2 regions of the Bradyrhizobium sp. B025 genome follow, and region 2 is predicted to be linked to the other one. Evidence: riboswitches for the same ligand, from Rfam matches in the RefSeq annotation. Region 2 holds a riboswitch; the other holds the start of a gene.

Region 1 (15,089 bases), 1.7 Mb from region 2:
ATCAGGCCGCGGGCGGCCTGCCGCGGCAGGCGGTCGCCGTTGAACAGCATCTGGCCGAGCAGCGCCTGTGCCTCGTGCTGGCCCTTCTGCGCGGCGAGCCCGAGCCAGCGCGCGCCATAGCGGAAATCCTCGCGCGAGGCGTCCGGCGTCTTCAGATACAGTCGGGCGAGATCGTACTGCGCGTCCGCATTGCCGAAATAGGAGGCGGCATAGGAGAACATCTCCCGCGCCCGGTCCTGGTCCGGCTTGATCTTCGAATTCGGGATGCCGCTGAGATAGTAGCGGCCGAGCGCGACGAAGGCATTGGCCACGATCTGCGCCTGAGGCGCCGAGGGGCTGTCCTCCGCATGCGCGTTGGCGATCCGGCTGAAATATTCGAAGGCGCGCACATCGTCCTGGGCCACGCCGTCGCCATTGGCGTACATGCGGCCGAGCTTCCACTGCGCGATCGGATGGCCGCCCTCGGCGGCATATTGCAGGGCGCTGAGCGAGGTTTCCTGGGTCGCCGGCGGCACCTTGCTGCGCACCGCACCCGCGGCCCCCGGCAAGGTGGTCACGACCGGGATGGTCGCGTCCTTCTGGTTGACCGGCGCGCCGTCGAAGGCGAGCGCCGGCATGGCCAGCGCACTGGCCCCCAACACAAACGCAACAATGGTACGCCTAGATGTCCGCATAGCACTGTTTCTCGTGCGCGCCGCCCGGATGGGTCACTGCCCCCCCGACCGCTGGTCCAACCTGCTGAGCATATTTCCAGAGCGCGCCCGTCGTGTGGTTAGTCGCGCGAGCGCTCCATTTGGTCTTGCGCTGGGCAAGCTCCTGGTCGCTCAATTTTACGTTAAGGGTGCCGACGACCGCGTCGATCTCGATGATGTCGCCATCCTCGAGCAGCCCGATCGGGCCGCCGATGGCGGCCTCAGGCCCGACATGGCCGATGCAGAAGCCGCGGGTGGCGCCGGAGAAGCGGCCATCGGTGATGAGCGCGATCTTGCCGCCCATGCCCTGGCCGGTCAGCGCCGCCGTGGTCTGGAGCATTTCCCGCATGCCGGGGCCGCCCTTGGGGCCCTCATAGCGGATCACGATGACTTCGCCTTCGCGGTACGTGCGGTTCTGGACGGCCTCGAAGGCGTCCTCTTCCCGGTCGAAGCAGCGTGCCGGACCGGTAAACCTCAGGTTGGACATTCCCGCGACTTTCACGATCGCACCTTCTGGCGCCAAATTGCCCTTCAGACCCACCACACCGCCGGTGACGGTGATCGGCTTGTCTGCCGGGTGCACCACATCCTGGTGCGGATTCCACTTCACGCTCTTGAGGTTTTCGGCGATCGTTCGACCGGTGACGGTAATGCAGTCACCGTGGAGAAATCCGTTGTCGAGCAGCGTCTTCATCAGAAGCGGGATGCCACCTACTTCAAACATGTCTTTGGCGACATAACGGCCGCCCGGCTTCAAATCCGCGACATAAGGTGTCTTTTTGAAGATTTCGGCGACGTCAAACAGATCGAACTTGATGCCGCACTCGTGCGCGATCGCCGGCAGGTGCAGCGCAGCATTGGTCGAGCCGCCGGAGGCCGCGACCACGGCAGCGGCATTCTCCAGCGCCTTGCGGGTGACGATGTCGCGCGGCCGGATGTTTTGGGCGATAAGCTCCATCACCTTCTCGCCCGCGGTCATGCAGAAGGCGTCGCGGATTTCATACGGTGCCGGAGCACCGGCCGAGTAAGGCAGCGCCAGGCCGATGGCTTCCGAGACGGTCGCCATGGTGTTGGCGGTGAACTGCGCGCCGCACGCACCCGCCGAGGGGCACGCCACGCGCTCGATCTCGTCGAGATCCTCGTCCGACATGGCGCCGACCGAGTGCTTGCCGACGGCCTCGAACATGTCCTGCACGGTGACCTGCTGCCCGCGGAAATTGCCGGGCAGGATCGAGCCGCCATAGATGAAGATCGAGGGCACGTTGAGGCGCACCATCGCCATCATCATGCCCGGCAGCGACTTGTCGCAGCCGGCAAGGCCGACGAGGGCGTCATAGGCATGGCCGCGGACGGTCAGCTCGACGGAATCGGCGATGCATTCGCGCGACGGCAGCGAGGAGCGCATGCCGTCATGGCCCATGGCGATGCCGTCGGTCACGGTGATGGTGCAGAATTCGCGGGGTGTGCCGCCGGCATGCGCGACGCCCTTCTTCACCGCCTGCGCCTGGCGCATCAAAGCGATGTTGCAGGGCGCGGCCTCGTTCCAGCAGGAGGCGACGCCGACGAAGGGCTGGTGGATCTGCTCCGTCGTCAGACCCATGGCGTAGAAGTAGGACCGATGGGGCGCGCGCGCAGGACCTTCCGTCACGTGACGGCTCGGCAGCCTCTGCTTGATGTTGGTCTTTGCGTTCATCGCAAACCAGTTTCCCCGGCCAACCCTTTCAGACCCGAAAAATCAGACCCAAGATTTGAATCGACCTTGGGATTTCCCGTTCGCCTCGAGGACCGCCGCAGCCCCTAAAACATTCGAGCAATTTTATTCATGTTCGGGTGTGGCTAAAAAGCGGCGGTGATGCGAACGGCTGACGATGAGGGCTTAATCCGGAAGGAGTGTTGCGTGGATGGCACATTCGTTACCGGGAAGACACGGATCGGCCTACTGGGATACCCCCGCGAAGATGACAATCCACAACCTGAGATTTCCAGGCGGGTACGACGCGCCCGATCACGCACCACACCTTGGAGTGAGTCGCTGTCGACATCACCAAGCCCCGCCATCCCCGGCAGTGGACACGCACTCTCCACATGGTCGTGGCGAGCGCAGCGAAGCAGTCCAGAGTCTTTCCGCTGACGGATTCTGGATTGCCTCGCTGCGCTCGCAATGACGGAGCGAGATGCATCGGCGTCATCCTCCAACTCGCATCGTAAATCGCAGACACGCCTTCGCATCCTCGCGGCGGATTTCGCCCGAGCTTTGCTTGATCGCTCCACCCTCTCAATCGAGAGGGCGCAGGGAAGGCCGGGTGCCCGACGGCACCCGCGGTCTGCTGCGCGAAAGCACACGCAGAGAAACCGCACAGCAGCATACAGGTGTAGCCAATCACTCGGCCTTCCCTGCGCAGTGGTTGGACGGCTTATGCCGTGCTCTCCCGGGAGCCGAGTTCGTTCTGGCCTCCCTCACTCTCGCGAAAGTCGCCGACATCGCGCCGGTTGACGCGACTGCCGCATCCGCAAGAGCTTGACCGTAGCAACGACGGCCAGGACCACACGGTTTTGCCGTACGCACGGCCCGCCATTTCGCCGCAGTTTTCCCAGCCCTGTCGACGGAGCCGGAAACTTACAGGCGAGACGAACCTGACAGCGTCGCTCATCCAGCACGAAGTCCTGGGCTCACGGAGAGCAATCCGCCCTGCCCTTAACTCTCGCGCCCGACGCTGCCGCGTCCACCGCAAGCCCGGCTCGCGAAACGTGACGACACAAGATCGCCCCTCAAGGATGAGCCGGGATGGGCGAGACGTACGCCATTTCCGAATTTCGGCAAAGTGGAATATTTTTGCGCAAGCGGATTGACCGACCGCGGGGGTGTTTTGCCCGTCGGGCAACGCAAGATCTCGTAGCCCGGATTTCACTGCGCTCCCATCCGGGGCTTTCAGAGGGCCGCTCAGGCCGACATCGCGCCCTTGCGCCCGAACGGATCGACCAGGCGGACGATCTCGCAGGCGGCGACGAGGCCGGCGAGCCAGACGGCGCCGGTCAGTCCAATCCGCGCCACGATGGCCGCGGTGAAGGCGCCCTCTCCGCCGAGGACCGGCGTCGCAGCGAGCAGCACGAGCTCATAGGCCGCGTAGGCGAGGACGAATGTGATCGCCAGCATCAGGGGCGTGCGGCCATGCGCCAGCGCACGGAGCGCGGCGGACGAGGCCGCGGTCGCGACGAGTGCAGCAGCGCCAATGACAAAGCCCCAGGCGATCGTGCTGCCGGCAACGGGATAGTGCAGCACGCCGAAGCCGATGCTCTGGTTCACGAGCCACGCGCCGCTGACGACGAGCAGTGCCGGCCGCAGCGGCAACATCGCGGCCGCGACGACCGCGAAGGCCGCAAAGGGCGTTGCGCAGGCGAGCGCAAGACTTGCGAGCGCGCATGACACCGCCAGCAGCGCAAAGCAGAACATCGATGCAAGGCGCGGCGCGACCGGATGGAGCCGGAAACGGTCGGCGTGAGGCGGCAGGGTGCTGAGAGCCATGGGTAATCTCCTTCTTTTCGAATTCTAGTCCATTCGGGAGCCTATGACAGCCCCCCGTCGCGATCAGAGCCTTGATCAGAAATTGGCGCCGGCCTTGAGCAGATAGGTGCGGCCGGGCAGCGGATAGGCACTGAAGCGGCCGTCCGTAAAGGTGCTTGCGATCGCATAGTCGTAGTAGAGCGCGTTCAGCACGTTGTTGACGCTCAAAAACCAGAAGTAGCGCTCGTACTGACCGCTGAGCTTGAGGTCGATCGTGCCATTGGCTGGGATCGGCCGCTGTGTTCCCGCCTGGTCATTGTCCATGCGCCGCTCGCTCCAGAAGCGCGCGGTGGCGTCGAGCACCACATAGTTCTGCCAGATGTTCCAAGTGACGCCTGCACTCGCGGTGTAGCGCGACACCAGCGGCACGTCGTTGCCGGCCCAGACGCCCTCGCGAAACACGGCCCTTGTATAGGCCATGCCGGAGCGCAGGAGCAGAGAGTCGTTGACGCGATAGGACAGACTGGTCTCCGAGCCGTAACGGCGGGTCGGATCGAGATTGGTGTTGTAGAACAGGACCGGATTGAAATGGATCTCATTGGCGAGGTCCATCAGATAGAGACTGCTCTGCAATTGCAGCCCGCCTCCCTTGATGCGCAGCCCGCCCTCGACATCCTGCGAGGTCTGGGTCTTGAGCTGGAAGGTTTGCGGGATCGGCGCGAAGGTAAAGGGATCGAAGGACGGCCCCGACGACACACGCTCATCGACATCCGGCGTGCGGAATGCGCGCGCAGCGCGGCCGAACAGCGAGACCATGTCATTGAGGCGATGCTCGGCACCGAGATGCAGAGCGTACTGGGTCTCGTCGCTCCTGAGCGGGAGCGCGCCGATGTCGGTGTTGAACGGAGCTGCGGCGTCAAAATGATCGCGCGCCGAGAGACTGACGTTCTGCACCCGCGCGCCGTAGGAGAGGTCCGTCGCCGGCGCTACACCCAATGTGTGCTGAAAATAGCCCGCAACCGTCTGCTGCCTGAGATCGTAATTGTGCCAGGGCGCGAGCCCCTGGCCGGCGCCACGGTTCTGCTGAAAGCTCGCATCGTAATAATCGAGGCCGGTCAGCAGTTGCGACGGCATCCCGAGCAGCGAGCCCTTCACGCTGAGCCGCGGCGTGATCGACCATGTCGTCAGATCGGCATCGACATAGGTGGACGTGAACAACGCGGGAATCGGCGCCGGGCCGGAGAAGAACGCGCCCTGCTGCTTCTTGTCGCGCACACCGCCGTCCACGATGAGATCGATGCCGTTGGCCAGGGTCTTCGTGAAGCCGGCCATCGCGCCAAAGCCCTGCTGGTTGGCGTAGTTGAAGGGTGTGCTGGTGCCCCGTCGGTTGGTCGCGAGCTCGTCGACGCCGATGGACGGATCGACGGTGCGGCCGCCCGGCAATCGCAGCTCCTGATTGTCGCCGGTAACGGTGACGAAAGCAGTCAGGTCTGATGTCGTGTAGTTCAGGTTGCCGACGCCATTCTCCTGGACAAGGCGATTGTTGTCGCGGTAGCCGTCTGTCTTGACGGCATTGCCGTAGAACGAGGTCGACCACGGACCGGAATTGAGCGACGTCGAGACATTGCCAAGCCTGGTGTCGAACGAGCCGAAGCCGGCCTCGATGCGCGCGGCAACGGGCGGCCCGCCGACGCCGTTCCTAGTGACGATGTTGATCACGCCGCCGACCGCATTGTCCCCATAGAGCACCGCGCCGGCATTGCCGCGCGTGATCTCGATACGCTCAATGGAATTGAGCGGGACAGTGGAGAGGTCCACCTGCGCGATGTCGATGTCGTTCAGCCGCCGCCCGTTGATCAGCACCAGCGAATTGGCAGTGGCAAACGCGCCGAAGCCGCGCAGGTCGACGCTCGTCTTCGCGCCGATCTGGCCGCCATAGAGCGTCGTGATCTGGGCACCCGGGACTTGCGTCGCGATGATCTCGGCAAGCGTCTGCGAGGGCGCATGTGCGATATCCGCGGCCGTGATGACGGTCGTGGCGGCTCCGACGATGCCTCCGTTGCTGGCGACCGCCTCGCCGCCGGAGCCGGACGAGCCGGCGCCATTGCCTGCCGGCGCGCCACTCGGGGCTCGCCGCCTCGTCGTGTCGCCGTCGCCGATCGCCCTGGCGCGTGTGCGGTTCTGATCGTCGGACCTGGTCACTTCGACCGGCGGCAGCTGCTCGGCGGCGGCCTGCTGCGCGAAAGCTGCGGGGAGATCGATCGCATGGAGGAAAACGGCAGCAACGATACCGGCGCGAAGGCGCCTGGCGGCAGAGACAATACGGGACACAGTTGTAACCTCGGCATGACGTCAGTGGCACGTCACAGCGAACGAGGCTTTACGGCGGAGCAATCGATTGCTCCGGTGAAGCTAATGCCTGTACTCCCCGACCGACATCTTCGCGTGTGACCACGGCTGACGGCAGGTCTCCTGGCTCGCGGGTCGTTACCTTACGTCGCCTTCCCAGGACCGAGATTCCCAGTGGCAAATGACGAAAGATTCACCGCTTACAGTTGCGGGGGCAGCCGTGGCGTTGGGACAATCCCGGCGTTGGGACAATCTCGCACCACGTTCCCTTTTGATCTCCGTGCGGAGAACCGTCACCGATCAATCTACGAGGCGGCCGTACGGAGAGTCAATCGACCGGTTGAACGATGGGCTGCAAACGCGAGGCAAACACAATCAGTCAGGCTTCCGCACCGCGCGCGTCGTGACCACCGCCCGCTCACCGGCATCGACAAGCTGGCCGATGCCGGTTCGGCCCGCGAGCGCGCAGCGGACGATGTTCTCGGCGACCGACCTGCGGAACCCATGATCCTCGCCCCTGGGCCGATTGCGGCAAATCCGATCCAGCGCCAGCTTCATGTTGATCCGTGTACGGGTGTCGAAATGCGCGCTGAACATTCGCCCGGCCTCGATACGTGATGTTGGGGCGGAAACGTCCGACGATCGCCCGGGTTCCGAAACGGGATCGCGCAATAGAGCGGCCGCCTACGCCCGCCCTCTCTGGCGCTGTGCCTGAGCCCAGGCCACCGTGACGTCGCGCGGCGGGATGTCGATGCGCCGGATCGGCGTCAATTCGCCCGAGGCGGAGATGATCGCGGTCTCCTCGCGGCGACAGCGCGGACACACGAAGCGGACCTCGCTCGGGGACGTGGACCAGCTCGAGCGTTTGACGTTGGCCGCCATCGGCCACGCGTCGCACTGCGAGCACGACACCAGAAACCGGCCGGGATCGAGCATACCCATTCCATCCGACTCCGCGTCCTGCCTGCTCCTACCAATGATTATGTCAGGTGAATCGTTCCGGTGCCCCGACACCGTCAATCCCTCAATGCCCAAGAGGGCCGGCGATCCCGGCCCTCAAGCTTCTGCAAACCGCTGGCCGCTCAGTGCGCGCCCTTGAGCGTGCAGGACGTGGTGCAGGTGACCGTGTTGCCATGGTCGCATGCCTTGCAGGCGGCCACACACTGGTTCATGTCGCGGGGGTTGTAGGAGCTGTAGTTCCGCACCGGGCAGGCTGCGGTCGAGCCGGTGATGTCCTGCTCCTGGTTGCAGGCCGCCGCCATGAGCGCGAGGATGAGGACCGCAAGCAGACGCATGGGATTGCCCCGAAAAAGCACCGGCAAAGCAACATCAGCGAGACACGCTGCATTGCAGCGAGTCCCGGCATTCCCACTGCGAGCCATCGCGAATCGCGACGCTCGCTCCCGTCAAAGGATGCGTGCCAAATGTTAAGAACGGATTGCAGCCGCCTTCAGGCCGCAGCGCTGGTCGCGACCGCAGCCCGCGTCTCGCGCGCAAGCTGATAATAGTGCTCGGCGAGCTTGAGATAGAATTCGCGCTTGGTGCTGTCGGTGGCGAGCTTGGCGATCAGCTCGCATTCGGCCGTGAGTGTCTCGAACCGTTCCAGCCTGTCCTCAAGTTCTGTCATCGGCGTGTCCCCATCAAACGCCTCAAGGACGATCAACCTAAGCCTGGGAAATAGGTCACGGCGAACATCGTTATCGAGTAGAAACAATTTTTCCCGCGCGGCGGCTTACTTCTGCTCCAGCCGCCAGGCACCGTCCCACCTCTCGTCCGGCGGATTGACCTCGAACTGCGCGATGCGGGCGAGCAGCGCGCGCGAGGGACCGTCGCCGGGGACGGCTTCGAGCGCCGCGTTGAAGGCGGCGCGGGCCTCGTCGAAGCGGCGGGCGCGATAGGCGGCAAGACCTTCGGCATAGTGCGTGCGCAAGCCGTCCTGCGCGGCGGTGAGCACGCCGGCCCTCGCCATCACCTCGAAGATCGCCTGCGGCGCGCTCTGGCCGGCGACCGCGAGACGATCGATCTCGCGCAATTCGAGGCGCTCACCGACCGCATCCGCCGTCGTCTGCGAGATCAGGATGCGGGTGCCGTAGACCTTGTTGACGGCCTCGAGCCGCGAAGCGAGGTTCACGGCATCGCCCATCACGGTGAAGCTCATCATCAGCTCGGAGCCGATGCTGCCGGTGAGGACCTCGCCGGTGGCGATGCCGATGCGCAGGTCGCAGGGCACGGGCATGGCGCGGATGCCGAGCAGATCGGGCAATTGCTTCTGCAGCGCGGGCACCTGGTCGGTCATGTCGATGGCGGCACAGCCGGCAAGAAGTGCCGGCTCATCCTCCTCGATGAAGGGCGGGCCCCAATAGGCCATGATGGCATCGCCGATATATTTGTCGATGACGCCGCGATTGCTCCTGATCGGGGCCGACATCACCGTAAAATAGTGGTTCATCACCTTGACGAGGCCGCGCGGGGTCATGCCCTCGCTCATCGAGGTGAAGCCGCTCATGTCGCAGAACATGATGGTCATCACCCGGCGCTGGCCGTCGATGGCGACCTCGGGCCGTTCGATCAGGCCCTGCACCACCTTGGGATCGATGTAGCGGCCAAACGTCTCGCGGATGCGCTCGTTGTGGCGCAACTGCTCGATCATGCGGTTGAAGGCGGCCGCGAGCTCGCCGATCTCGTCCTGGGTCGAGACGGCGATGGTCTTGTCGAACCGCCCCGCCTCGACCTCGCGGGTGCCGGCCAGCAACAGCCGCACCGGCCGCGTGATGCCGCCGGACACCAGCAGCGCGAAGGCAAATCCGACGATCGCGGCGAGCAGGGTCACGATGCCCGACACGATGATGGCCTGGCGCTGGTGGCTCATCACCTGCGATGTCGAAGCGAAGACCTGTGTCAGCATGTCGGCACGGATCGCATCGAACTTCCGATTGAACTGGTCGCGGATGGCGTCGATATGTTCCAGCGTGCCGCGGGCTTCTGCCATCTGCTTGGCGTCGACCTGCTTGAGCAGCTTTGCGTGGTCCTCGTTCAGGTCGCGGCGCAGCTCGGTGACGGCCGTCTCGATGCGGATCTCGATCCGCGCCAGCGCGGCATTGTCGGACGGCGTCCTCGGGTCGTCGATGATCGCGTTGATGAGCTTGCGTGCGCCCTCGGCCTCCTCCTCGATCTTGCGGTCCGCTTCCTCGAACTCGCGCAGGCGCGCCGCATAGGCCTCCTCGTCCGAGGACGCCTGCATCTTCATCATGACCATGCGCCGCAGCGCCACCGACCGCTCCAGCGAGCGGATATTGGCGCGCGCGAGATCGCCATAGGCCGGGATGTAGCGGTTGGTCAGCTCGTCCAGGAGGACGCCGACCTGGCTCGACATCACCATCGACAGGATCGAGGTGACCAGCATCAGGACGATCAATCCGAGGGCGATGCCGACGATCTTGCGTCGGATCGACTGGTTGAAAATCGGCATAGGTGCGGGGCAAAGGCTGAAAGGACGGGTCAGGGAACTCAATACACCGGATTTCAGCCCGGGAATACGCGCAATCTGGCCCTTCACGGCGCCCTGGACCGTGCGCAACCGTCGCCGGAGCCTTATTCGTTAACAAAGGTTAAGGGGCCTATTCTATTCCCCGTTGCAAGAGTTCCCGCCTTCCATCCGTATTTTGCCGCATTGTTGCGACAGCGTGACAAATGCGAAACGATGCCGTGGCATCGTTTTCGGCGTCACTTTGATTCTCGAGCCGCATGTCGTCGCGGACTTTGGTTTGTACTGGTTTCGCAGGGGGGACCACGGAATGAACCAGTGCCTACGCTCGCTCGCGTGTGTCGTTGCCGTGGCCGCCTTGGCTCTCCTTCCGACGGAGCTGGCGGCGAAAAGCAGTCACAAACCGTCCGCGTCGAAGAAGACGCATGAGGCGAAAGCCGGCAAGCAGCGCCACGCCGCGGCGAAATCGCGCCATGGCAAGCACGCCGAGGCGAAGCGCAAGCCGAAGAAGCAGGACGACGAGCCGTCAGACAAGCCGGCAGCGCCGCCGCTGACCGGCGACCTCGCCGCGCTGAAGGACGCGATCGATCTCGCGCGCAAGGGCAAGACCGATGACGCGAGCGCGGCGCGCGACCGCATCGCGGATCCCGCCGGGCAGAAGCTCGCCGACTGGTTCATGCTGCGCCATTCCGAGAGTACCGCGAATTTCAAGCGCTATGCCGCCTTCCTCGCCGCCAATCCTGACTGGCCGAGCAGCGCGCTTTTGCGCCGGCGCGCCGAGGCGCGGCTGTGGCAGGAGAAGACCGACGCGGCCACCGTGCACAAATTCACCATGGACCGCCCGAGCAGCGCCCAGGGCAAGTTCGCGCTCGCCCGCGTGCTGCTCACTGAAGGCGACAGCGACAGGGCCGCGCGGCTCGTCCGCGAGGCCTGGCGCACGGACGAATTGTCGGAGCGCAGCGAGGAAGATTCCTACGAGGCGTTCCGCGATCTCCTCACCGCGGACGACCACCGCGCCCGCATGGACAAGCGGCTCGGCGCCAAGGACTATGCCGGCGCAAGGCGCGCGGCAAAACGGCTCGGCGAGGATGCGCTCGCGATCGTCAAGGCCTGCGCCGCCGTCACCGGCAAGGCCAACAAGGCCAAGGACTATCTCGATGACGTTTCGACCGAGGCGCGCCGCGATCTCGGCTATGTGCTGTGCCGCGCGCAATGGCATCTCCAGAAGGACCGCATCGACGATGCGGCCGAGGTGATTTTGGCCGCCGCACCCGACGCCATGGCGGCGCAGGACACCGACGCCTGGTGGCGCGAGCGCCGTTTGCTCGCGCGAAAACTGCTCGACCAGGGCAAGTTCAAGACCGCTTACGACGTGGTGCGCGCTGCGGCCGTGCCGGCGATGGAGGTCTACCGCGTCGACTACCACTTCATGTGCGGCTGGATCGCGCTGCGCTATCTCGACGATCCCAGGACGGCGATGATGCACTTCGCCGCGATCGACGAAGGCTCGGCCAATCCACTCGCGCTGTCGCGCGCCCATTACTGGCGCGGCCGTGCCGCGGAAGCGATGGGGGCGCCGGCCGATGCGCGCCAGAGCTATCAAGCGGCGGCGCGCTACCCGACCGCCTATTACGGTCAGCTCGCCCGCGCCAAGCTCGGCCTCGACCGCATCGAGCTGCGCCCGCCCTCGCCCGTGCTGGCCGCAGCCGACCCGCAAGCCCTGGACGAGCGCGTGCGCGCGGCCGACATGCTCTATGGCATCGGCGAGCGCGACACGGTGTTCTACTACGCCGAGGATCTTGCCAAGGAGAGCACCGACGTCGCCGCGCTCGAAGGCCTCGGCGAGCTGGCCGGACAGCGCAACGATGCCCGCGTGATGCTGGAGGTGGGCAAGTCGGCGCTGGCGCGCGGGCTCGCGCTCGACCACTACGCCTTCCCGACCATCGGCATCCCCGAGCACAAGCAGGTCGCACCCGCGATCGAGACCAGCGTGATCTATTCGGTGGCGCGCACCGAAAGCTCGTTCGACCAGCGCGACAGGTCGGCTGCCAACGCGGTCGGGCTGATGCAGGTGACGCCGGAAGCGGGCCGCGACACCGCAAAGCGCTTCGGCCTGACCTATGACTGGGACAGGATGGTCTCCGATCCCGTCTACAACACGCAGATGGGGGCGGCCGAGCTCAGCGCGCTGCTGTCGGAATATCGCGGCAACCAGATCATGACGTTCGCCGGCTACAATGCCGGCCGCGGCCGCGTGCGCGAATGGGTGCAGGCGCGCGGCGACCCCAGGGATCCCAAGGTCGATCCGGTCGACTGGGTCGAGCGCATCCCGCTGTCGGAGACGCGCAATTACGTCCAGCGTGTGATCGAGAACGTGCTGGTCTACCGCGCGCGGTTCGAGAGCAGCGGCATGGTCGCCGCGAAATCCGAGCAGCGCGTCACGACGCAGGAAGTGAGCGCGGCACCAACGGTATCGGCCGCAGCCCCCTCGCCCTAGCCTCGCGACCGCCGGGGCTGGACGCGGCGCGGGGCTTGACGCGGTGACTGCGGCCGACGACTCTGCGCGGCCTGCGTCGTTCAGCTAGCCGTCACCTCCTTCCGTGGTCAGAAGGTCGTGGGCGCGCAGATATGCCTCGGTCAGCGAGCGCGAGAGCGCGCCCATCTGCATCATCCAGCTCCAGCTCGAGATCGCCGCCAGCACCGCGATCACCTCGAGCGAGCTGCGGTAGGGCCACAGCAGTTCCATGGCGGTCTGCTGATCTCGACGGTAGCAATCCTGGTCGCAATAACGCTCTTGCTTGGACACGTGCCGGACGTAGCTCGAACCCAGCGGCCGGGCGCACGCGCTGCAGACGGCGCCGTGGCAGGGACGCTCCTGATTGACGAGCATGAATCGCAATGCCGTGTCCTCTCCTGCCGGCAGGCGTACCCGCCGATTCGTCTCGTTCGCCTGTCTGCTCAAGACGCCGCGCGCGTACGTTCCTCGATCAACGGTGCCCTTTCATGCTGAAGCGCGTAGCATTCGTAGCCGCAGTAGGGCAGCAGCGTCCTGACATCGCGCAAGTAGCTGCCGCTGATCTCCTCGCAGCACCAAAGGCAGAACGTCTTGCGGAAAGGGGTTCGGCCGTTCACCAGTATGAACCTCACGTGGCACCTCCGAGCGCGAAGCAGTAGACCGTGTCGACCAGAGAGGCGGACGGCGGCGGGGCGCAAAGATGGTTGCGGCCGTCGGGATTATCCCTGTTTCGTTCCACCTTCTGGGACGGAATGAGGATGTACTTCCCGTCTTCCCGGCGCCGTGCGTAGATCCTGCCTTCGACGTACCGTACCTCTGTCGGATAGCAATCCGCGCTGTTGCAGCAACTCAGCACCGGATTGTCGGGCATGTGCCAGTTCGAATAGAACTTCTCGTGCAGGAGCTGATCCTGGGGCGGATGATGACGATGCGCACCATCCTGTCCAAACTCCTCGGCCTCCACGCCGGTCATCGACGGAAGCGACAGCGCGATCGTCAAGAGGAGCTTGCAAGCACGGTTCAGCACACAGCCTCCCGTTCAGAATTGCGGAATTCACGCCGCCTGAAATCGAAACAACCATCGGCGGTCGCGCTCGCGGCGCGCCCTGAAGCGATCGAGACACTTTCTGGAGCACAGCGGCGTTCGCCAGGAATAATATCGGATCAGGCCAAACTTGCCGTTGCAGACAGCGCAGCCCTTTACATCATGACCACGCTCGGAGTGTTCAGGCCTATCGCACATCATGCTCTCCTCCTGTCTCTCATGATCGTGGCTGCGCTCGCACGCTGGTGCACGGCCATCCACGCTCGTTTTTTGAAAATGCGGCCTCTCAATCACGACCCGCCAATCATGCGGCAACTCGGGGCAACGGACACAGAGCTTGGCTCTATGAGCAGCACATCGCGCAATTCGCTGGCTTGTGCCTTGCACATCGCGTCCCCTCGATTGGTCGTGAGACTAGTCCGCACGCAACGGACCGCTCAATTGTACGGAGGTAAATGTGCGCTATGATTAGGAATGCGCGAGCTATACGTAGGTTTGTCCCGTAGTTTTCCGGCCCTTCCCCTTCAATTAGACGAGGCAAAGCCAGCTGGCTGCACGGCAACCGCGAGTTTCGGTGGGCGGATTCCACTTTAGTCGGAAGGAATTGCTCCCCTTGTTGCAAAGTGCTCTACTTGCTTTGGCCTCAGCGAGCCGGGACGCCTGCGATGATGCCTGGCCAGATCGCGAAATTTGGGAATTCGGCAGCACAATTCCTGCTCGGCGGCCTTGCCGCGCTTCGATCGTTCGGCAACGGCGAGAAGGACGCGTCCGCGGTCGCAGATGACTCGCAGCAAGACACCGCCGATCTACGCGACGCCGTGAAGCAGTGGCGTGAGGTATTCGAGCACAATCCGGTCATGTATTTCATGGTCGATCCGGCCGGAACAGTGCTCAACGTCAATACGTTCGGCGCCGCACAACTGGGCTACACGCCGGCCGAGCTGATTGGCCAGTCCGTGCTCAACGTCTTCTTCGAGGAGGACCACGACGCCGTCCGTCGATGCGTAGCGTTGTGCCTGGAAACCCTGGACCAGTCGCATACCTGGGAGATTCGCAAGTTCCGGAAGGACGGCTCAGTCCTTTGGGTCCGTGAGAACGCCAAGGCGATGCTGCGCGGCGACGGAACGCCGATCGTGCTGGTCGCCTGCGAAAATATCACCCAGCGCAAGGAAGCGGAGGATGCGCTGCGGCAGAGCGAAGCCTACCTCGCAGAGGCGCAGGAACTGAGCCGCACCGGCAGCTTCGGCCTGGACGTCGCGACAGGCGCGATCGTCTGGTCAAGGCAAACCTTTCGCATCTTCCAGTGCGACCCGGCGGTGAAGCCGACCTTGGATTTCGTCTTCCAGCGCATCCATCCGGAAGATCGCGATGCGGTCAGCAGGACGCTCGATCGGGCCGCCCGACGAGCAGAGGATTTCGACCATGAGTATCGCCTGCTGATGCCGGATGGATCAATCAAATATCTCCATTCCGTGGCGCGCGCGCTGAGACACGGATCCGGG
Region 2 (15,089 bases):
CTGGCGGCCGAAGGGTTGATCGAGCTACGCCCCAATCGAAGCCCGCGCATCGCCGACATCGCGGTCGACGGCATCTCGGAGCTGTTCGAGGCGCTGTCCGGAATCGAACGGCTGGCCGCCGAGCTTGCCGCGGAGCGCGCCACCGAGCGCGATCTCGCCCGCCTGCGCACGCTTCAGACCCGCATGGAGGGTCATCACCGCAACGGCAAGCTCGACGATTACTTCGCCATCAACGGCGAGATCCACAACACCATCGTCCGCATGGCGCGCAACACGCCGCTGCGCGAGGCGCACGAGACGCTGATCTCCCGCGCCGAACGCGCGCGTTACCTCGCGCTCGGCGCTAACAGCCGCTGGAGCAATTCGGTCGACGAGCACGCCGATATCCTGGCAGCGCTCGAGGCGCGCGACAGCGAAGCGGCCGGCCGCCTGCTCGGCGCCCATGTCCGGCGCACCGGCACTGCCCTGCTCGAAGTGATCGCCGCCTCTCAAGCCAAGCAGACGGCGGCGTGACCATGAAGCTGCTGCTGCTCAATCCGAACACCAGCACCGAAGTCACGCACCTGATGATGGGGGTCGGGCAGCGCGCGGCCTCATCAGGCACCGAGCTGATCCCCTGCACCGCGACCCGCGGCGTGCCCTATATCGCGACGCGGACCGAGGCGCAGATCGGCGGCGCCATTGCGCTGGAGATGCTGGCCGAGCAGCACCGGAACGTCGATGCCGCGATCATCGCCGCCTTCGGCGATCCCGGCCTGTTCGCGGCGCGCGAAACCTTCGACATTCCCGTGGTCGGCATGGCGGAAGCCGCGATGCTGACGGCTTGCATGGCCGGCCGCCGCTTCGCCATCGTCACCTTCGCGCAGGCGTTGGGCCCCTGGTACGAGGAATGCGTCCGCGCCCACGGGCTATGGGAGCGCTGCGCCGGCATCCGCATGCTCGACACGCCGTTCCAGGCGATCTCCGAGGTCGGCACCGAGAAGGAGGATGTGCTGGTCGATCTCGCCCAGCGCGCCATCGTCGAGGATGACGCCGACGTGCTGATTTTTGCGGGCGCGCCGCTCTCGGGCCTCGCCGAACGCGTGGCCGACCGGATTCCCGTCCCCGTCGTCGATCAAGTCGTCGCCTCAGTGAAGCAGGCCGAAGCGCTTCATGCGCTGCGCCTGCGCAAGGCAACGGCGGGCACGTTCCGCCGGCCCGCCGCCAAGCCGACCATCGGTCTTGCCGAGGCGCTCGCCGCCCGGCTCGAGCATCGCGACAGCTGATCAGAGAGGCGGCCGGCGATGCGAAAACCCCAATTCGTTCTCGATGGCACGGCCGAAGGCAAACAAGCGGGATTCGCCGCCGGGCGGCGCGATGATCTGGATGCCGAACGGCAGCTCGTTCACATCCCTGGGTGCCGGCAAGGTCAGGACCGGAAACCCGACCAGCGACACGATGAAGGTGACAGCGAGATAGTCGATCGGCGTCTCCAGCGCGGCGCCGTCGATCGCGGTGACGTCGCTGATCTCGTTCGGCCAGGGCAAGACCGATGCCGCCGGCGCGACCAGGAAATCGGCGCGCGTGAACAGCTCGCGAAAGCTGCGGTAGATCGCCGTACGGCGGCGCTCGGCGGTGAGATAGTCCTCGGCGGAGAGTTTTGCGCCCGCCTCGATATTCCAGATCACGGTGGGCGTGAGCTCGGCGCGACGCGTCTTCAAAAGATCGCCATAGCTATTGGCGATGTGCGCGGCGCGCAACGTACGAAACGTCTCGATCGCGCCGCCGCAATCGGGCGAGGACGGCACAACATTGGCCACGCGCGCGAGCGCCTCGCAAGCCGCTGCGAAACGCGCACGAACCTCGCGTGCAACCGGCGCGACGCCGAAGTCAGGCGTGACGGCGATCCGGGGACGTCCTGCGATCGCTCGATCGTCACTGACTACGCGGGCCGAGAGCGGATCGTGCGCGTCGCTTCCCGCGCATACCGACAGCGCAAGCGCGAGATCGTCGACGCCGCGGGCGAGGAAGCCGTGGCTGGCCAGCATATCCCAGCCGAGCGGGCGGCGCGGCGACGGGATGCGGCCGGGCGTCGGCCGGATCGAGGCGACGTCGCAGAAGCTTGCGGGCGTGCGCACCGAGCCGCCGAAATCGGTGCCGTGCGCCAGCGGCACCATGCCGGCCGCGACCGCAACGGCAGAGCCGCCGGACGATCCGCCGGAGGTCAGCGCGGGATCGAAGGGATTGCGCGTCGGCCCGCGCAACCGGTTGGTGCAGACCGCACCGAAGCCGAATTCCGGCGTGTTGGTCTTTCCCAGAATGATCGCGCCGGCGCGCCGCAGCCGCGCGACCACGAGCTCGTCCTCGGCCGGGACGTGATCGCGGAACAAAGCCGAGCCGTAGGTGGTGGTCAGCCCGCCGGTATCGGTGAGGTCCTTGATCCCGATCGGCACGCCATGCAGCGGTCCGATCGGCGCGGGCGCCGCATCGCAGATTTCCGCCAAACGGCGGGCGCCCTCCGCATCGACCGTGACGAACGCCGCCAATCGGGTATCGAGGTCCGCAATCCGTGCGAGGTGCGCCTCGACGGCGTCACGCGAGGACAGCTCGCCTCTCGCGATAGCGCGCGCAAGCTCCGTGGCCGTGAGGTCGCAAACCGATGTCATCGGCCCACCATGCCAAAACGCGCATCGAAAGGCGAGCGCTTCGGGCACGAGACTTGCTTTCTCCTCTGGAGCAACGGGAGGCAACACCATGGCTGATGCGCCAAGCGGACGTTCGCTCGTCGTCGATGCGGTCACGCACCGCTATCCGAGCGGCGCACTCGCGGTCGAGAACATCAATCTCGACATCAAGGGCGGCGAGATCATCGCCCTGCTCGGTCCGTCAGGCTGCGGCAAGACCACCCTGCTGCGGATCATCGCCGGCTTCATCGCGCAGACGCAGGGGCGCATCATCATCGGCGACGACATCGTCGATTCGCTGCCGCCGAACCGCCGCGCGGTCGGCATCGTGTTCCAGAACTACGCGCTGTTTCCGCACCTGTCGATCAGCGAGAACGTTGCCTACGGGCTCGCCGCGCGCGGCATCGACAAGGCGAGCCGCCAGCGCGAGGCGCAGCGCCTGCTGGAGCTGGTGCAACTACCGACCATGGCAGAACGATTGCCGCGGCAGCTCTCCGGCGGCCAGCAGCAGCGCGTTGCGCTCGCCCGCGCGCTCGCGATCAAGCCGTCGATCCTGCTGCTCGACGAGCCCTTTGCCGCGCTCGACAAGAATTTGCGGCTCGACATGCAGATCGAGGTCAAGCGGCTGCAACGCGTCTCCGGCATCACCACGCTGATCGTGACGCACGACCAGGAAGAGGCGCTGTCGATGGCCGACCGCGTCGCCGTGCTGAGCCATGGCAAGCTCGAGCAGTTCGGCTCGCCGTCCGACGTCTACGACCGTCCGCAGACGCTGTTCGTCAATACCTTTGTCGGCTCGACCAATCGCATGCCCGGTGTCGTGATCTCGGCGGACCGCACCGCCGCAAAGGTCCGCCTCGATGCCGGCGCGGAGATCATCGCACGTCCCGCGGGCGGCGCGCTCGCCGAAGGTGGCCGCGTCACCGTCTGCATCCGGCCCGAGCATCTGCAATTCGTCGGCGACGAAACCGGCTTTGCCGGCGTGGTCGGCATGTCGCTGCCGCTGGGCGCCACCGTCGTGCACGAAGTCACGACCGCCGACGGCTCCGGCGTCAAGGTCTCGCAGGCGCGCATCGGCGAGACGCGCGCGCTGGAGAACGGCGCGGCGGTGCGCCTCGCACCGCTCGCCCCATCGCTCGCCAACGCCTTTCCCGCAACGCTTTAGATCCAGTTCTTGTCCAGAGGGAGTTCCACATGATCATGAACCGCCGAAGCCTGATGACGACCGCACTCACACTCGGCGCCATGAAGGCGTTTCCCGGCCTGAGCTTCGCCCAGGCCCGCCCGCTGGTGTTCGCGACCTTCACCGGAAGCTGGGAGGAGGCGCACAAGGCCGTGCTGGTGCCGGCGTTCCGGAAAGCCAACGCGGACGCCGCGATCGTGCTCGATCCCATGCTCTCGGTCGACCAGATCGCGAAGGTCAATGCCGCCAAGGCCAATCCGCCGATCGACGTCATGCTGCATGATCCCGGCCCCGCCCTCGTCGCGATCGGCCAGGACCTGGTCGAGCCCTATCCGGTCGAGAAGAGCGCCTACTACAAGGACCTGATCGCCGAGGCACAGGAGCCGATGGGCCCCGCCCCGTTCTTCCAGGTCGTCGGCCTCACCTACAATCCGGAAGCCGTCAAGACGCCGCCGACCTCCTGGGCCGATCTCTGGAAGCCGGAGTTCAAGGGCCGCGTCGGCATCACCAATCTCAACTCGACGCTCGGCACCGGCTGGCTGGTCGAGATCGCCAAGATGCGCGGCGGCTCGGAAGCCAATGTCGATCCCGGCTTCAAGGCGCTGGAGGAGTTGAAGCCCAATCTCGCCGCGGTCGCCGCCAATCCCGGCGCGCTCGCGACCCTGTTCCAGCAAGGCCAGATCGACATCTCACCCGGCAATTTCAACGCCATCCAGATCCTGAAGGCGCGCGGCGTGCCGGTCGAGTTCGTGGCCCCGAAGGAAGGCGCCATCGCCTTCAAGACCACGATCCATATCGTCAAGAACTCGCCCAACCGCGAGCTCGCCTTCAAGCTGATCGAGGCCGCGCTGACGCCCGAGGTGCAGACCACGCTGATGAACCCGCCCTACCTGATCGTGCCCACCAACTCCAAGGTGACGATGGGCGGCGAGATCGCGCGCGTGCTCGCCAAGGACACCGCCGAGCTGAAGCAGAAGTTCGTGTTCCAGGACTGGAAGAAGATCAACGAGCAGCGCTCGGCCTGGATCGAGCGCTTCAACCGCGAGATCAAGATCTAAGAGCTCCAAGGACCTGACGATGGGCGCAGCACCGGCATCACGGGACGTGACCTCCTACGGGATGGGATTGGCAGTGCCGCTGGCGCTGTTCTTCCTGGTCTTCTTCGTGGCGCCGCTGCTGCAACTGCTCTGGCTCTCGCTGCACAACGACACGGCCGGGCTCCATTGGGGGCTCGGCCAGTACCTGCACTTCCTCACCGATCCCTTCAGCCTCGGGGTGCTCGGCTCGACGCTGCTGCTAGGCGCGGAGGTGACGGCCGTCTGCCTCGTGCTCGGCTTTCCCATCGCCTGGCTCTATCAGCGGGTCGGGCCAAAGCTCCAGACCATCATCATCCTGATCGTGCTGCTGCCGCTGCTGACCAGCGTCGTGGTCCGCACCTTCGCCTGGATCGTCATCCTCGGCCGCCAGGGCATCATCAACGCGACGCTGCAATCGCTCGGCATCATCAATACGCCCTTGAAGCTGCTCTACACCCAGTTCGGCGTCGTGATCGCGCTGGCGCAGGTGCAGATGCCGCTGATGACATTGCCGCTGATCACCGCGCTCGGCCGCATCGATCCCAATCTCGACGATGCCTCCTGCTCGCTCGGCGCCGGGAGCTGGCGCACCTTCTTCAGGATCGTGCTGCCGCTGTCCTTGCCGGGCGTCATCGCCGGCTGCACGCTGACCTATGCCGCCGCGATCACGGCGTTCATCACCCAGTCGCTGATCGGCGGCGGACAGATGCTGTTCATGCCGATGTATCTTTATCAGCAGGCTTCCACGCTGCAGAACTGGCCCTTTGCATCCGCGATCTCGATCATCTTCCTGCTTGCCGTGCTCGCGGTCGTCTCCGTCTTCACCACGCTCGGCCGCCTGTCGCGCGGCTATGGAGGCGCGTGATGAGCGGTCGCAAGCGCACCCTGGAGGCGATCAGCTTCGAGCTGGCCATGACCGTGATCGCTGTCATCGCGCTGATCATCATCATCGCGCCGTCGCTGGTGGTGCTGATCGTCTCCTTCACCAGCGGCTTCTCGCTGCGCTTCCCGCCGCCGGGTTACTCGCTGCGCTGGTACGCCGAACTGTGGGAGGCCTGGCAGCTTCACTTCGCGGCGAAGAACAGCCTCATCGTCGCGCTATGGGCGACGGGCCTGTCCGTCGTCCTCGGCGTTGCCGCCGCGCTTGCGATCTCGCGCTCGCGGACGCTGTCGGCACGACTGCTCGATTCCCTGTTCATGTCGCCGCTGGTGCTGCCGGCGCTTGCCTTCGGGCTTGCCGCCCTGATGCTGTTCTCACTGGTCGGCCTGCCGGTCTCGCCGCTGGCGCTGGTGATCGGCCACACCGTGGTGTGCGTGCCCTACGTCGTGCGCAATACGGTCGCAGCGCTCGCCCAGCTCGAGCCGACCTTGCTGGAGAGCTCGGCGGTGCTGGGGGCGAGCCGGCTCTACACGTTCCGCCGGATCGTGCTGCCGCTGATCCGGCCGGGCATCATCGCGGGTGCCTTCATCGCCTTCATGTCGTCGTTCGACAATGTGCCGGTGTCGCTGTTCCTGCGCGACGCCGCCACCGACATGCTGCCGATCCGGATGTGGCAAGACCTCGAGGGCAAGCTGGATGTGACCATCGCTGCCCTGTCGGGCGTGCTGATCATTGCGACCGTCGCGCTGGTTGCCGTCATGGAGCGCGTCACGGGCCTGTCGCGGCGGCTGACGAACTGATCAGGCGCCGCGGAACAGCGAATAACCCCAGCGCGTAAATTTCAGCGGCAGGTGAAAATGCTCGTCAACGTTCTTGATGCGGAAGCGGAACGGCGTCACCGTGAGAAAACCGTCGCTGTCGCCAAAGAACTCGCCGAGATGAAACAGGACCTCGTACTCGCCGGCCGTCACACCGGCGCCTTGCGCTATGGGGTGATCCAGCACGCCATTGGCGCCGAGCCGCCCGTCGGCGATGCGGGAGGAGTCGGGATCGATCCGCCAGATCTCGACGCGCAGCCCCTGCGCGGGACGCCCGCTCGCCACATCGACCGCGTGAATGGAAATACCGCCTGCCATCATGTCCCTCCCCTGAGCGTGCCGCCATGGTAGACGGAAACGCCGCCGCTCGGCCAGCACTGCTGCCAGCCCTGGGCGCGATGACCTGGCTCCAGGCGCTGGTCGCGCTCGCCTTGTTCGCGCCCGGCGTGGTCGCGCCGCGCGCCCATATCGAGGTCTGGCAGCTCTCGATGTTCTCCTGCGCGGTGTTCGCCGTCGGTATCCCCGCCTCGTTCTGGGGCGGCGGCTTCATCGCGCGGGTTGGCTCGCTGCGGATCGCGAGCCTCTGCGCGGCGGCCATCGTCGTCAGCATGGCACTGGCTTCGCTCGGATCGAGCGCCGCCCTGCTCGCCGCGGGCCTCTGCCTCGGCCTTGCCATGGGCCCCGAGACGCCGGCAAGCGCAGCGCTGCTGGCGCGGCTGGTGACCGCCGAGCGCCGCGCCTTCTCGGTGCGCCAGACCGGCAACCAGATCGGCGCGGTCTGCGGCTCGCTGGCCCTGCCCGCGATCGCCATCGCGTTCGGGCCGGCCTGGTGCTATGCGGCCGTTGCTGCCCTGGCGCTGTTCGCGATCGCGCTGTTCGAGTGGCTGCGGCCGGCCTACGCCGGCAAGCTCGTCCCGCCCCCAAAGCTCGATCTGCGCGCGCGGCTGGCACTGGTGACCGCGGACCGGCGGATCGCGATGCTGGCGCTGGCATCGATGCCGTTCAGCGCGATGCAGGTGTCGCTCAACACCGTCTTCGTCACGCTCGGCACCCGCGAGCTTGGTCTCAGCCATATCGAGGCCGGCATGGCGCTCGCCTGCGCGCAAGCCGGCGGCCTCGTCGGCCGGCTTGGCTGGGGCTACGTCGCCATGCGCCTCGACGCCCCCCGCGCCGTGCTCATCGTCATCGGCCTCGGCATGGCCTTCTGCGCCGCGCTGCTCGGCCTCGACGGCGGATCGCTCAGCCGCACCTGGCAATTCGCAGTTGCGGCGCTGTTCGGCCTGACGGCGTCGGGCTGGAACGGCGTCTTCATCGCCGAGATCGCGCGCCTCGCCCCGCAGGACCGGATCGGCGAGACCACCGGCGCGGTGCTGACCGCGTCCTATGCGGGCCTACTGGCGGCGCCGGCCGTGGTGTCGATCCTGGACGGTGTGGCCGGCCTTGGCGCGGCGTTCTTCGCCTTGGCCTGTCTTGCCCTCTGCGGCACATTGGCGCTGATGTGGGGAGGCCATGACAAAACCGACGCATAGTGCGCGCGAGATCGCAGCCGCCGTCACCGCCGGGCGGATGACCGCCGTCGACACGGCGAAGGCCGCCCTTGGCCGCATAGACGCCGCCAAGGCCTTGAACGCAGTGGTCACGACCGATCCCGCACGCACGCTGGCCGACGCGGCGGCGGTCGACGATCGCCTGCGTGCCGGCGAGACAATGCCGCTGGCCGGCGTCCCCATCCTCGTCAAGGACAACATCTGGGCCAGCGGCTGGCGCATCACGCAGGGCTCGCGCCTGTTCGCCGATTTCATCGCGCCACAGGATGCAATTGCGATCGAGCGCCTGCGCAAGGCCGGCGCGGTCATCGTCGGCATTGGCGCAACCTCCGAATTCGCCAGCAAGGGCGTCACGACATCGCCGCTGTTCGGCCCGACGCGGCATCCCCTCGATCCCGCGTTGACGCCGGGCGGCTCCTCTGGTGGACCCGCCACCGCCGTCGCAGCCGGCCTCGTGCCCCTCGCGATCGGCACCGATGCGGGCGGCTCCAGCCGCAGGCCGCCGGCCCATGTGGGCGTCGCCGGCTTCAAGCCGTCCTACGGCGCGATCCCTTATGGACCCGGCTTCGCCGAGCCGTTCTTCGGTCTGTCGGTCATCGCGCCGATCGCCGCCGACGTCGCCGACATCGCGCTGGCCTTCGAGGCCATGGCCGGTGTCGATGCGCGCGATCCGGATGCAGCCGGCATTGCGCAAGAAGCCGAGGACATCGCCGGCCTTCGCATCGCCTTCTCACCGCGGCTCGGGCTCGACGTTGCGGTCGATGACGTTGTCGCCAACGGGCTCGTTTCCGCAGTCGCGCGTCTCTCCGCCGCAGGCCTCAGCATCGCGCTGCGCGATCCCACTTGGCCGGCGGGTGCGACGGAAGAGGCCCTCATGCCGCTTCAGCACGCTGGCCTTGCCGCGCTCCATGGAGACGCTTTTCGCAAGGACCCGACTGTCTTCGACCCTGACATCGCCAGGCAGATCGAGCGAGGGCTGTCCTGGTCAGGCGCGGACGTCGCGGGTGCGCTGGTCGCGAGCGCCGCGATCGCCAATGCATTCGCGGCCTTCTTCGCCGAGGTCGATCTGCTGCTGACGCCGACCGTCCCCTGTGTCGCCTGGCCGTTCACCCAGCTCGGACCCGACACGATCGGCGGCCGCGCGGCGAGCCCGCGCGCGCATGCGGTGTTCACGCCGTTCGTCAATCACGCCCGCCTGCCGGCGATTTCACTTCCCTGCGGCACCGACGCCCGCGGGCTTCCGTTCGGTCTCCAGATCATCGCCCGGCGCGGCCAGGACCGCACGCTGCTGCGCGCCGCGCGGCATATCGAGGCGCAGTTGCAGGCGTAACTTTGCGAGATCGCGACGATTTCGGAATATTCGCAATATACCCCTGTTTTGCCCGACGGGTCAAATCGCGCCGATGCCTGCGTAAGCCGTTGATTCCACTATCACCGGCTACTGTGCATGGGGTTGTTTTCGCACTTTTTGTTCTATCGGACGTCCTAGCTGATGAAAGACAGACGCAGCCGCCGCCAGCCGATGACGATGCCGGTGATGGAGAACACCAGTCCGAGCGCGCAGAGGCCCACGATCAGGACATCGCGCAAACGCGGATGCGCCTGCAGGACTGGAAAATCTAGCGTGTGCAGCGCGCCGTAGAACCAGCGATAGGCTCGCCGCGACGCATCCAGCCTTTGCAGCACGCGGCCATCGGCGCTGTCGATGTCGAACCACAGGCCGCCGCAGCGGGAACGGTAGACGGGTGCACCGGGAACGACGGACTGCGCGGGATAATCGTCGCTATCCGCGAGAATAGACGGCGCATTGCAGGCCGTCGCAAGCCTCGTCACCATGCTCCCGATCACCCGCGCACTGACGACCGGCGCCTCCTCACTGTCGGGCCCAACCACAACCTGTTTCTCGAGACCAATCCGCTCGCGTCGATAGAGGCTGCCGTCAACGGCAAACCATTCGACCTCTCGGGCCGAGGGCGATATTCGCTTCCGTTCCGCCGATGGGGCGGTCGTCCAGTCCGGCGATGCATCGATCACGCCGGCTTCGGCCGGGGTCAGCTGCCCTCGCGAGAACAGCCGGCCGTGATCCATGGAGAGCCATCCACTGAAGATCCACGTCAGCACGAAGACGGTCACCACGAGGCCGATGATATGATGAAGGGCGTGCCAGCCGCGATAAGGCGAGGAGATCCGGTATCCTCGCATCCTGGACCGCACGATTCCGAGCACTGCACCCAGCATGGCTGCAATCAGCGCCAACAGTGACAGCGTCCAGACCACGCTGTCCCACAGCGCCCAGTTGCTTCTCAGGACCGTCGGGTAGATCCAGTGCAGGACGCTTCCGACGAGATTCCAGCCGCGCTCGCTTCGCGTCGTATCCAGCACGACCTCGCTCGTGCGCGACGAGACGTAGACCTCCGTTCCGGCGGCATCGCCGAGGGCCACGCGAAACAAGGGCCGGTGACGATCAAAGCCGTTCGGCACGCTCCACTGGTCGTAGTCCGCCTGCGCAACGACAGCCGCATGCGCGGCATCGAGCCCGCGTTGGCGCGCATGCACCTGCGCGATGGCGAGCGCGGCCTCGGGCGACCGCACCGATGCATCCCGCCCGTCGGTCGCGCGAACCGCGCGAAGGTGCGAGGACCCCGACACGACATAGACCGGCCCATCGCTCCGCTGAATCAGGCGCAGGCGCGTAGCATCGGCGATGCCGCTCACGGCCACGGCATCGGCAACACCGATCCTCACCTCCGTACGATCCACCGGCGCGAGACCGGCAATCCGCTCCGCTTCCGTCAGCGATGGAAACGGAACGAAGTGCATCACGATTCCCGTCGCGAACCACATCGCGAACAGCAGGCAGAACGCGATCCCGAGCCAGCGATGCAGCAGGACGATCGCGCCCATCATGTGGTCAGCGCCCTACCATTTGAATGCGGCCGAGAGTTCATAGGTTCGCGGCGCGCCCAGCAGGATCTGGTCGGGATAGAACGGATCGCCCCAGATCGCGTAGCGCTTGTCCGCGATGTTGCGCACCCGGAAGGTCAGGCGGGCCTGGTCGACCGCATTGAAGACCGCCTTGGGGATGTCGACGAAGGCGTAGACGTCGGCGACGGTATACGCCTTCATCGTCACCGTGTTGGCATCGGTATTGTAGCGGTCGCCGACATGACGGCCGGTGATGCCGACTTCAACCGGCCACGGCGTGAAGATGCGGTACGAGGCGCCAGCATTGGCAACGATGCGCGGCACGTTCGGCGGCGTGTTGCCCGAGAACGATCCGCCGACGAAATTGTAGTCGGCATAGCGCGCATCGACATAAGCGATGTTGCCCCACAGCCGAAGGGGCTCGATCGGCCGCACCGAGGCGGCGAGCTCGACGCCCTTCGACTCCTGCCGTCCCGCAATATTGAGCGCCTGCCCGCCGGCCGCCGCATAGACGTTCTTGCGCAGGATGTCGTAGGCCGAGAACGACCACTCCGCCCGGTTGTCCCAGAACAGGTGCTTGACGCCGGTCTCGTAGGTCCGCGCGGTCGTGAGGTCCAGCGGCTGGGTCGGCAGCAGCAGGAAGATGTTGTTGGCGGAGATATCAGCGCCGGTCGCGTACTGGCTGAAGAAGGTGAGGCCCGGAACGGCCTCCCAGGTGTAGCCGATGCGTCCCGTCACCGGCGCCCAGTCCTTGGTGAACGGAAAGCCCGCGTTCACCAGACCGTTCTCGTCGGTCGAGTTGCGGTCGAGCCCGATATGCTCGACGCGCAGCCCGCCGATCAGCGCGAAGGTCCGCGTCAGCTTCAGCCGGTCCTCGAACGACAGCGCCTCGTTGTCGATGCGCGCGGTCTGCTGCTTGGTCGCGAGCAGTCCGTAATAGCCACGATCGAAATCGACCAGCGGAACATAGTCGTTCGGGAATTTCGCCGCGCCTGGCCTGACGAAGTCGAGATAGCTCGACGACAGCGTCGTGACCAGCCGGTTGTCGAAGCCTGCGATGTTCGTGTCCCAGATCAGGTCGGTGATATTGCCGACAAGGCGCTGGCTGTGCGCGACATAGAAGCGCTCGCGATACACTTGGTTTTTCGTGGAATCGAACGCCTCGATCTCGTTGTTGAACCACGACCGCTCCGCGCCGTAACCATAGGCCTGACTCTTCAGCGTCAGGTCCGGCGCCAGTTTCAGCTCGAAGCCGCCGCGCAACCAGACCTCTTGCGCTACGTTTCGGTTGTCGAGAACGTTGTAGTTGGTGTTGAAGGTGCGGTCGTCGATCGTGACGGCCCCGAGGTCGGTCCTGTTGAAGTAGGTGCCGGAAACAATCCCCGTCGTCGCATGCGAGCCGCTGAAAGCGATCGGCACCAGCGGCGCGCCCCAATAGGCCTTCCCGCGATCCTCGCGGTACTCGATCGCACCCCAGACCTTGAGGCTGTCGGAGATGCGGTAGTTGAGCTGGCCGGACACGTCGAGCGTCTTGGTGTTGGTGTCGTCGACAAAGCCGTTGAGCGAGGAGCGGCTGATGTCGAAGCGGTAGTCGAGGCCCTGAACGTTGGTGCTGCCGCCCGAGCCGTAATGCGCGCGGAACGAGTTCAGGGAGTCGTACGAGAAGTCTGCCTCGTTGCGGATCGCTCCGGTGTGCGGCTGCTTGGTGACGAGGTTGATCGAGCCGCCGGCGGCGCCCTCGCCCGAGATCAGCGAGGCCGGGCCCTTCAGGAATTCGACGGCCTCCAGATTGGCGGTGTCCATGATCCGCGAGGTCATGTTCTGCGGGCCGATCTTGATGCCGTTGTAGAGCGTGTTGATCTGGCTGTTGGTGAAGCCGCGCATCGAGAAGCCCGCCGGCTCCCCCGGCGCGTCGCCGGAGGTGACGCCGACTGCGCCCTGCGCCACCTCGGACACGGTGCGATAGCCCTGCTCGCGCATGGTCTCGGCCGAGATCACCTCGACGGTCGCGGGCGTCTCGCGCACGGTGAGGCCGAGACGCGAGGCGCTCTCGGCCACCGCATTGCTGTTGAGCGGCGTTGGCGCCGCTTCGCCTGGCACGGCGGGCTTGGGCGCCGCCGATGCGGCCGCTGGCCTCCGCGGCGTCGCGCGGCGCGCGCTCTGCGCGTCCCGGCCAGCCGGCTTGGCCTGCTTGCGGGACTGGGCGGGCGACACCTCGACAGGCGGCAGCGGTTCGCGGACCTGCTGCGCCAGCGCGGCGGGCAGATCGGCGACTGTAAACGACGTGAGAGCAGCAGAGGCGAGCAGGAAACGGCGCGACCGTACAATACGGATAGAAGACACAGCGGGACCTCGGTATGACGTCAGTGGCACGTCACAGCGAACGAGGTCTCACCTTTGGCCTTTCAGCCGTCCGATGAAGCCGAATGTCTGTACTCCCCGACCGACATCTTCGCGTGTGACCACGGCTGACGGCAGGTCTCCTGGCTCGCGGGTCGTCACCACTTCGTCGCCTTCCCGGGACCGAGGACCCAGTGGCTTCTGACGAAGGATTATCCGCTTACAGTTGCGGGGGCAGCCGCGGCATTGGGGAAACATCCCCGCACCGCATTCCCTTTTCATCCCCTCTCGGGGGAAACCGTCGCGAGCATCTAGGATTACGATCGAGACAGAGTCAATGTGGCAGTTGCGGCGTTATTGCCACAGCGACCAACTTCCTTGGAGATAGGCATGGAAGGCGAGACCTTCCTCTGGCTGATACGCCATGCACCCGTCGACGGCGTCGCGGGGACGATTCACGCGCAGGACGCGCCTGCCGATCTCGGCGATCGCGCGCAACTGGAAGCGTTGCGCCAGCGCCTGCCGTGGGACTCTGCGAGCTATGCCAGCCCGTCGCGGCGCACGGTCGAGACGGCGCGCGCATTGGGGCTCGAACCGGAGCTGATGGGCAACTTCAGCGAACAGGATTTCGGCGACTGGACCGGCCGGCGGCATGACGAACTCGCCGCAATGGGCGGCGAAGTCTACGCGCAATTCTGGAGCGACCCTGCGCACCTGAGACCACCGGGCGGCGAAAGCTTCGAAGATCAGGTCGCGCGCGTCCGCCTGGGCCTGTCACGGATCGGCGCCGGGCCAGCAACGCTCGTCGTGCATTCCGGCACGATCCGCGCCGCACTGTGCATCGCGCTGGATCTTGCGCCGCAAGCTGCCCTGCGCTTCGTGATCGATCCGCTGTCGCTCACCAGGATCGACCGGCTCGCGACCGGCTGGCGCGTCGTGTCGGTCAATCAGCGCGTGGTGTGAGCCGGATCAGGCCGGGCGATCCGGCACATTGGCCTGCGCGAAGGTCGCCATGCCGTTGTGAAGCGCACAGGCCGATCGCACCAGCGGCAGCGCGATGGCGGCGCCCGATCCCTCGCCGAGCCTGAGATCGAGGCTGATCAGCGGCTGCACGTTCAGGGCGCGCAGCACCAGACGATGCCCCTGCTCCGCCGACTGGTGCGACGGCAAGAGGAACGGCTGGCACGACGGATTGAGGCGCACGGCCGCCAGCGCCGCGACCGACACGATGAAGCCGTCGATCAATACGGGAATGCGGCGTTGCGCGGCCGCGATGATCGCACCGCAAATGGCCGAGATCTCGAGGCCGCCGACGGCGCACAGGATTTTTTCGGGCGACGCAGCCGCAACGCCATGGCGCGCAACCGCGGCATCGATCACGCGCGCCTTGTGCGCACGGCCGGCGGCATCGACGCCGGTGCCGCTGCCCGCGATTTCCTCGGCGCTCACGCCGAGCAGACTCGCCGCGATCGCCGCCGAGGTCGTGGTGTTGCCGATGCCCATCTCGCCGAAGATCAGAAGATCGGGCTGGCTGGCTGCCGCGCGCGCAACCGCACGCTCGCCGGCCTCGAAGGCGAAGGCCAGCTCTGCGAGCGTGAGCGCAGCCTCGACGCTGAAATCGCGCGTGCCGCTGCGCGGCTTGTCGGTGACGATGCCT

What was found. A riboswitch is a leader RNA that binds a small molecule or an ion and turns the genes downstream of it on or off. The one in region 2 is predicted to bind cobalamin.
Region 1: another riboswitch for cobalamin. It lies ahead of ACE10W_RS21085 (TonB-dependent receptor); the one in region 2 lies ahead of ACE10W_RS13280 (TonB-dependent siderophore receptor).

Annotation. Positions count from the first base shown of each region.
Region 1 is NZ_CP170150.1:4,553,539-4,568,627, forward strand. It holds gene ACE10W_RS21070 (tetratricopeptide repeat protein) at 1-674, opposite strand, end outside; gene ilvD (dihydroxy-acid dehydratase) at 661-2,385, opposite strand; gene ACE10W_RS21080 (hypothetical protein) at 3,634-4,215, opposite strand; gene ACE10W_RS21085 (TonB-dependent receptor) at 4,291-6,525, opposite strand; cobalamin riboswitch at 6,639-6,853, opposite strand; gene ACE10W_RS21090 (hypothetical protein) at 6,919-7,140, opposite strand; gene ACE10W_RS21095 (hypothetical protein) at 7,228-7,485, opposite strand; gene ACE10W_RS21100 (hypothetical protein) at 7,626-7,838, opposite strand; gene ACE10W_RS21105 (hypothetical protein) at 7,994-8,170, opposite strand; gene ACE10W_RS21110 (adenylate/guanylate cyclase domain-containing protein) at 8,276-10,012, opposite strand; gene ACE10W_RS21115 (transglycosylase SLT domain-containing protein) at 10,338-12,524, shown strand; gene ACE10W_RS21120 (hypothetical protein) at 12,609-12,773, opposite strand; gene ACE10W_RS21125 (hypothetical protein) at 13,171-13,542, opposite strand; gene ACE10W_RS21130 (PAS domain S-box protein) at 14,253-15,089, shown strand, end outside.
Region 2 is NZ_CP170150.1:2,898,575-2,913,663, reverse strand. It holds gene ACE10W_RS13335 (GntR family transcriptional regulator) at 1-513, shown strand, start outside; gene ACE10W_RS13330 (aspartate/glutamate racemase family protein) at 516-1,265, shown strand; gene ACE10W_RS13325 (amidase) at 1,266-2,645, opposite strand; gene ACE10W_RS13320 (ABC transporter ATP-binding protein) at 2,734-3,828, shown strand; gene ACE10W_RS13315 (ABC transporter substrate-binding protein) at 3,858-4,904, shown strand; gene ACE10W_RS13310 (ABC transporter permease) at 4,924-5,787, shown strand; gene ACE10W_RS13305 (ABC transporter permease) at 5,787-6,602, shown strand; gene ACE10W_RS13300 (hydroxyisourate hydrolase) at 6,603-6,938, opposite strand; gene ACE10W_RS13295 (MFS transporter) at 6,965-8,149, shown strand; gene ACE10W_RS13290 (amidase) at 8,130-9,497, shown strand; gene ACE10W_RS13285 (PepSY domain-containing protein) at 9,653-11,074, opposite strand; gene ACE10W_RS13280 (TonB-dependent siderophore receptor) at 11,087-13,435, opposite strand; cobalamin riboswitch at 13,548-13,750, opposite strand; gene ACE10W_RS13275 (histidine phosphatase family protein) at 13,823-14,395, shown strand; gene cobT (nicotinate-nucleotide--dimethylbenzimidazole phosphoribosyltransferase) at 14,402-15,089, opposite strand, start outside.